One region of the uncultured Pseudomonas sp. genome, then DNA from elsewhere that is predicted to be linked to it. Evidence: predicted binding sites of a transcription regulator. Region 1 holds the regulator's gene; each other region holds the start of a gene.
What was found. The regulator FliA, encoded in region 1, starts transcription of late flagellar genes. The targets are predictions, from matches to a motif close to CTAAAGTTTNNNNNNNNNNNGCCGNTAA.
Positions count from the first base shown of each region.

Region 2: the regulator FliA is predicted to act here: its motif matches at 1,083-1,110, upstream of Q0V31_RS05715 (methyl-accepting chemotaxis protein).
Region 3: the regulator FliA is predicted to act here: its motif matches at 971-998, upstream of motA (flagellar motor stator protein MotA).

Region 1 is NZ_OX044366.1:4,142,990-4,145,256, forward strand. Features, by position in the region: gene Q0V31_RS19285 (protein phosphatase CheZ) at 1-131, opposite strand, end outside; gene Q0V31_RS19290 (chemotaxis response regulator CheY) at 150-524, opposite strand; gene fliA (RNA polymerase sigma factor FliA) at 618-1,364, opposite strand; gene fleN (flagellar synthesis regulator FleN) at 1,361-2,191, opposite strand.
Region 2 is NZ_OX044366.1:1,179,229-1,181,495, reverse strand. Features, by position in the region: gene Q0V31_RS05715 (methyl-accepting chemotaxis protein) at 1-959, opposite strand, end outside; gene Q0V31_RS05710 (FAD-dependent oxidoreductase) at 1,254-2,267, opposite strand, start outside.
Region 3 is NZ_OX044366.1:1,813,371-1,815,637, reverse strand. Features, by position in the region: gene motB (flagellar motor protein MotB) at 1-54, opposite strand, end outside; gene motA (flagellar motor stator protein MotA) at 63-914, opposite strand; gene Q0V31_RS08480 (HDOD domain-containing protein) at 1,035-2,267, shown strand, end outside.

The sequences.
Region 1 (2,267 bases):
GCCTTGTTCAGCTCATGTATGAGCTGCACCGCTTCACCAAAGTTGCCTTGCTCGAGGCTGTCAACCAGTTGGCGAGCGTTGTGCTTCAGGGACGTCTCAAGCTCACCCTGAACGGAATCTTTACGTTCCATAGAACCTCATGGCAGACATCAGCCGTTGACCCGCTCGAATATCTTCTCAATCTTTTCTTTCAGTACCTGGGCCGTGAACGGTTTGACCACATAACCGTTAACCCCAGCCTGAGCGGCTTCGATGATCTGATCGCGCTTGGCTTCAGCAGTAACCATCAGTACCGGTAGGCTTTTCAGGCGCTCATCTGCACGCACGGCGCGCAGCAAATCGATACCGGTCATGCCTGGCATGTTCCAGTCCGTCACCAGAAAGTCGAAGCTACCGCTTTGCAGCATTGGCAACGCCGTAGTGCCATCATCGGCCTCTGCGGTGTTGGTGAACCCCAAGTCACGCAGGAGGTTCTTGATGATCCGTCGCATCGTTGAAAAGTCATCAACGATGAGGATTTTCATGTTCTTGTCCAAGTCGACCTCCGTACAGTCCCAGCGCACCCAGCAACCTGCATGCGCCTTTAATCGTGAAACCAGCAGCGTTAGCGAAGCAACTCAGCGTGCGCGCCACTCACCCAGGCGGGCGCGCAGACGAGCGGCACACTGACTGTGCAGTTGGCTTACGCGTGATTCGCTCACCCCCAACACTGCGCCGATCTCTTTAAGGTTCAATTCTTCATCGTAATACAGTGCTAACACCAAGCGCTCGCGCTCCGGCAGGTTGCCGATGGCATCCGCCAAGGCCGCCTGAAAGCGTTCATCTTCCAGATCACGAGAAGGTTCGAGGTGGTGGCTGCCAGCGTCTTCACCCAGCTCGCCATGCTCGCCGTCCTGTAACAGGTCGTCGAAGCTAAACAGGCGGCTGCCTAAAGTGTCGCCAAGAATGCCGTAGTAATCTTCGAGACTCAATTGGAGTTCGGCCGCAACCTCTTGATCTTTAGCGTCTCGGCCGGTTCTGGCCTCAACTTTTCGAATTGCATCACTGACCATGCGGCTATTGCGATGCACCGAACGCGGTGCCCAGTCGCCTTTGCGCACCTCATCGAGCATGGAACCGCGAATGCGGATACCGACGAATGTCTCGAAGCTGGCACCTTTACTGGAATCGTATTTTTTTGACGCTTCGAGCAAGCCGATCATTCCGGCCTGAATCAAATCGTCAACCTGCACACTGGCCGGTAAGCGCGCCAACAGGTGATAGGCAATGCGTTTGACCAGAGGCGCATAGCGCTCGATCAGCTGGTGCTGGGAATCCTGCGCCTGCGCTTTGCTATACATACGAAGTCCAGAGGCTGCTGTCATATGGCCGGGTCTGCAATCGGTTGCTGCACCAGACGCTCAACGAAAAACTCCAAATGGCCACGCGGGTTGGCCGGTAACGGCCAGGCGTCGACTTTCTGGGCTATCGCCTTGAACGCCAGTGCGCACTTCGAACGAGGGAAGGCTTCGTAGACCGCGCGTTGCTTCTGCACGGCCTTGCGCACTGATTCGTCGTACGGCACGGCACCGACATACTGCAGGGCAACGTCGAGAAAACGATCAGTGACTTTGGTCAACTTAGCAAAGAGGTTACGACCCTCCTGCGGGGTATGGGCCATGTTGGCCAAGACCCGAAAACGATTCATGCCGTGATCGCGGTTGAGCAATTTGATCAACGCATAAGCATCGGTGATCGAGGTCGGCTCGTCGCACACCACCACCAGTACTTCCTGCGCGGCACGGACGAAGCTGACCACGCCATCACCAATACCTGCGGCGGTGTCGACAATCAGCACATCGAGGTTATCGCTGATATCACTGAATGCCTGGATCAACCCGGCATGTTGCATGGGCGACAGCTGCACCATGCTCTGAATGCCTGATGCGGCGGGTACGATGCGAATACCGCCAGGGCCCTGCAGCAGCACATCGCGCAGCTCGCATTCGCCACTGATAACGTCTTCCAGAGTGCGTTTGGCACTAAGCCCCAACAACACGTCGACGTTGGCCAATCCCAGGTCGGCGTCCATCAACATGACCCGGCGTCCCAGCTCGGCCAAGGCCAATGCAAGGTTTACCGAGACGTTGGTCTTGCCGACGCCACCTTTGCCGCCGGTCACCGCAATCACCTGTACGGGATGCATACCCATAATTTCTAACACCTTGTCTAACTTCGACTGGAGCCACTTGGTCGGCTAAGCAGCGCTCAATTCCAACTACATTTCG
Region 2 (2,267 bases), 3.0 Mb from region 1:
TCGACATCGCTGCGCAATTGACCGACCGCCACCGACAGTTCAGCTAGGCGCTCGTGGTTGTGCCGGGTGCCACTGCCGATCTGCCCGACCTGGCTCTCAACCTCTTCGGCTAGGCTGGCGATGCCCTGCAATTGCTCGCCGGTTTGTTCGACCTGTGTTGCCGCCAGGGTCAGCTGCTCAGCTTGTTGCTGCATATGGCTGACCACCGCCGCACTTTGCTGGCGGATGTCGCTGATCATTTGCGTGACTTCCTCGGTGGCGCTGCTGGTGCGTCCGGCCAGGTTACGCACCTCGTCGGCGACCACGGCAAAACCACGGCCCATTTCGCCGGCACGGGCGGCCTCGATGGCGGCATTCAGCGCCAGCAGGTTGGTCTGGTTGGCTATTGATTGGATCACCTGGGTAACTTTTCCGATCTGTTCGGTGCGGTTGCTGAGGCCATCAATCAGTTCACGGCTGGTGCTGGTCTGCGCGCTGAGTTGCTGCATGGTGGTGATGGTTTCACGCAGTTGCTGTTGCCCGCTGTTGCTGCTCTGTCGCGCGCCCTGCGCTGCCAGCAGGGTCTGTTCGGCGCGCTGGGCGTTGTCGTGTTCAGTGTGGGTGATGGCGTCGGCGGCTTGGTTGATCTGTTCGGTGGCGCTCAGTTGCGACTGCAGTTTGCCGGCCAATTGCTGCGCAGCATGGGCCACCTCAGCGGCCGCCAGGGCGTTATGACAGGTCTGCCGTGACAGATTTTGACTGAGGCGGTTGAACGACTCGTCGTGGCTACTGGGGTGCGCGGGCTGCTCTTCATCCTGGCGCTGCCAGGGACCCAGCCAGGGCCACAGGGCCAACAGCAGAAAGGACGGAATGCTGATAAACCAAGGCAGTTGCATCTGCTGGTAGGCCGCCATCAACCCGGCCAAACCGATTGCGTGCAGCAGACAGGCCTTGGGGTAGGTAATAAAAGCAGAGCGCATGACAAACCTCATTATTTTTATTATGAGCCCAGCGGCAGAGGGTCGCTGTGGCGCGCCATTAAGCCCTGCGTAGGCCATGCTGGCGGACGCCTGAGTGCGTGCAGTTGGATAGGCTTGGCTAGGCAATCGGCTGTTGTCGGCGAATCTGTAGACCATGGCGGCTGATACACCCAGTGAGTAACCGTTAACGGGCGCCTGATTCGAGCAGCCCCGGGCGTATTCAGCTATGGCACTTTGGTCGCAGGCGGGTTAATTCCTTAGCCCTGCTTCTGGCCATGAGTTCGGTTAACGCCGCTAAAAACGATGGCGCTGGATAAAGCCCTTATCCAGCCAGTCCTTCCAGCGGCCGTAGCATTGGCCGCCGGCGCTGTAGCCGTGCCAATCCAGCAGCGCGCCACCATCGCCGGTGGCCAACAACGCCAGGCTCTGCCGTTGCGGGCGGTAGCGCTTGAGCGGCAGACCGCGCAGCGCGGCATTCAGATTGGCGGCGAGCACCGGGCCTTGGCGCACCGCGTAGACCCCGCTTTTGCGCGCTCCGGGCAGGCTGGCGCAGTCGCCCACGGCGAAAATGGTCGGATGGGTGTAGCTCTGTAGCGTTGGTGCAATCAACACAAAGCCGCGCTCATCGCAGCCCAGGCCGCTGTGTGCTGGCCAGGCAAACGCCTCGGCCCCGCTGGCCAGTAACAGCCGTTGACCGCGCCAGACCGGCGCATTACCGCTGAGCAGGCGGTCGTTGTCGATGCGGCTGATCGGGCAGTCTTCGCGGACTTCCACGGCGTGTTGGCGCAGATGGCCCAGCGCCCGCAGGCGTACCCCAGGCGACAAACCATCGAGCAGGTGGCCGGCGCAGAACAGCGACAACTGCGGCACCTTGTCGGCCAACGCCAGCGCCAACTCGACCCCCGCCGCACCGCCTCCGAGAATCGCCATGGGCTGGGGGGTGGCCTGCCATTGCTGCCAGCCGCGGATAAACCGATCGAAGGGTTTTACTGCCAGCAGCTGCATGGCCTCGCCTTGTTGCGGTGGTGCGCTGACTTGCGCGCCGACATTCAGCGATAGCCAGCTCGCATCTAAGGTGCGGCCATCAGCCAGCTGCACCTGCTGCTGGGCGGCGGAGAGGCTTTCTAGCGGGCTGATGAGCAGCTCGACCTTGGCCGCGCGACACAGCGTCTGCAGTTCCACCTGACAGTCTGCGGCGCTGTGCCGGCCGGCCAGCAGCCCCGGCAACATGCCGGAATACCAGGCCACCGGGCCAGGGCTTATCAGGCCAATACGCCCCGGTGGCCGCTCGACCAAGGCCCAGCGGCG
Region 3 (2,267 bases), 2.3 Mb from region 1:
GCCACCAGCAACCTTCTTGACCCGCTTGACGATAATCGGCTGGTTATTCTCCATGCTGCGCTTTAGCTCCCACGCATGGCTTGCTCAAGCTCGGTAAAGCTCGGGCGGTGCGCGGGGAAGAGCACTTTGCGCGAGAACTCGACCGCCAGCGAGGGCGGCATGCCTGAGGCTGAGGCCACCAGGCCGGCCTTGATCGCCTCATACACGTTCAGCTCTTCCTTGGCGTCGTGCTCCAGTGAGCCGGCCAGCGGACCGAAGAAGCCATAAGACGCCAAAATCCCGAGGAAGGTACCCACCAACGCGGTGCCGACTTTCTCACCGATCTGCGCATTATCTGCATCAGCAAGGATCGACATGGTAATCACGATGCCCAGCACCGCCGCCACGATGCCCATGGCAGGCATGCCGTCGGCAATCTTCGCCACGGCATGCGCCGGGTGATCGAGTTCTTCCTTGAGACTGGCGATTTCCATGTCGAACAGCCCTTCAAGCTCATGTGGGGCCATGTTGCCGGACGACATGATGCGCAGGTAATCGCAAATAAAGGCGGTCATCCGCTGATCTTTGAGGATGCCGGGGTATTTGCTGAATATCGGGCTGGCGGCAGGGTCTTCAACATCGGCCTCGATGGCCATCATGCCTTCGCGGCGACTCTTGTTGAGAATCTCGTAAATCAGTTTGAGTACATCGAGGTAGTAAGTATGGGTGAAGCGTGAGCTGAACATACTCAGCGACTTCTTGAACACCTGCATAAACATGCTGCCAGGGTTGGCCTGCAGAAAAGCCCCCAACGCAGCGCCGCCAATGATCATCACCTCAAAGGGATGAACCAACGCCATAAACTTACCGCCAGAGAGAATAAACCCGCCTAACACGCTAGCGAATACAACAATGATGCCGATGATTTTTGCCATATAAAAGAGACTTGCCAGAGAGAGTAGAAAGGGGCTTTGTAAAACAACCCTTCTATTTATCGGAAGATTTGCGCGAGACTATAGCCAGTTAAGGTCAAAAGCCAGCTTGTCTCAACCCTCATGCCAAAGCCTATTCACTATCCGCGCACCCTGACAGACTGGCTGAAACAGCTGGACAACCAGCTATTGCCTGCATCCATCGACAGCCTGCAGAGGCTGCGCCGAGCGCTGGCGGACAGCAATCGCTCAATGCGCGAACTGGCGGAGTTAATGCAAGGCTGCCCGGCACTGGCCCTCAGCGTAATGCGCACGGCTAACCGCAAGAGCAGCGGACTCAGTGAGCAGACCGACAGCCTCGAAGCCGCCATCAACCGCCTCGGCATCAAACGCACTGAAGAGTTGCTCAACCGCCTGCCAGCCCTGCCCGAGCAGGAGTTACCCAAAGCCCTTGGGCAGATCCTACTGATCAGCCAGCATGCCAGCCAGCAGGCCAACGGCCTGTTCGCCGGTCGCCTGGCGCGCCTATGGCAAGAAGTACACTGGGGCAGCCAGCTATTTCTCGCACCCATCTGGACGTTATTGGCCGCCCACCCCGAGCTGTTCGAGGCCTGGCAGCAGCGGGTACTGGTCAAAGGCGAAGCGGCGGCCAAGGTCGAAGATGAACTACTCGGCGTGCCTTTGTTGACGCTATGCCTGGCACTGAGTGAGCAGTGGAACTTGCCGGAGTGGATCACCCTGGGCTACCGCCTACTGGTCAACGACCGGCGCTTACTGGTCAAAGCCCTGCATATTGCCCGCGACAATCAACATCCCCTGCACCAGCAGCAGTGCCTGGACGCTGACAGCAACTTGCGCCGCTGGCTGACCCAGCCGGCCAACAGCATTCTGCTGGCCAACGGCTTGGCGATTTCCGCACACTACGCTTGGAACAGCCCACACAGCCTGCGCTGGCAGCGCCTGACCGGTTTATTCTTGCAACTGCCGCTGGCAACCGTGCAGCAGTCGCTGCACCAAAACGCAGTCACCAGCGCCCGAAACCTCCCCAGCACAGAACTCTGGCACCCGGCTGAAGCGTTGATCTGGCCGTGGCAAACGCGCCACCTGCACGCCTTGGTTGAACCGCCCAAAACCGCAGTGGTGAGCGCGTGGCGCCAGCAATGTGCGCAGTTGCTGGCGCAACCCAGTGCGTTTGCCAACGTGCTGCAACTCACCGCCTGCGCCAACCTGGCGCTGCAGGCCTGCGGAATGTCGCGCGTACTGATCCTACTGGCCGACCGCAACCACACCCGCCTGGTCGCGCAACAACACAGCGGACTGGATAAAACAGCCGCCAGCCTCAGCCTCGACCCACAA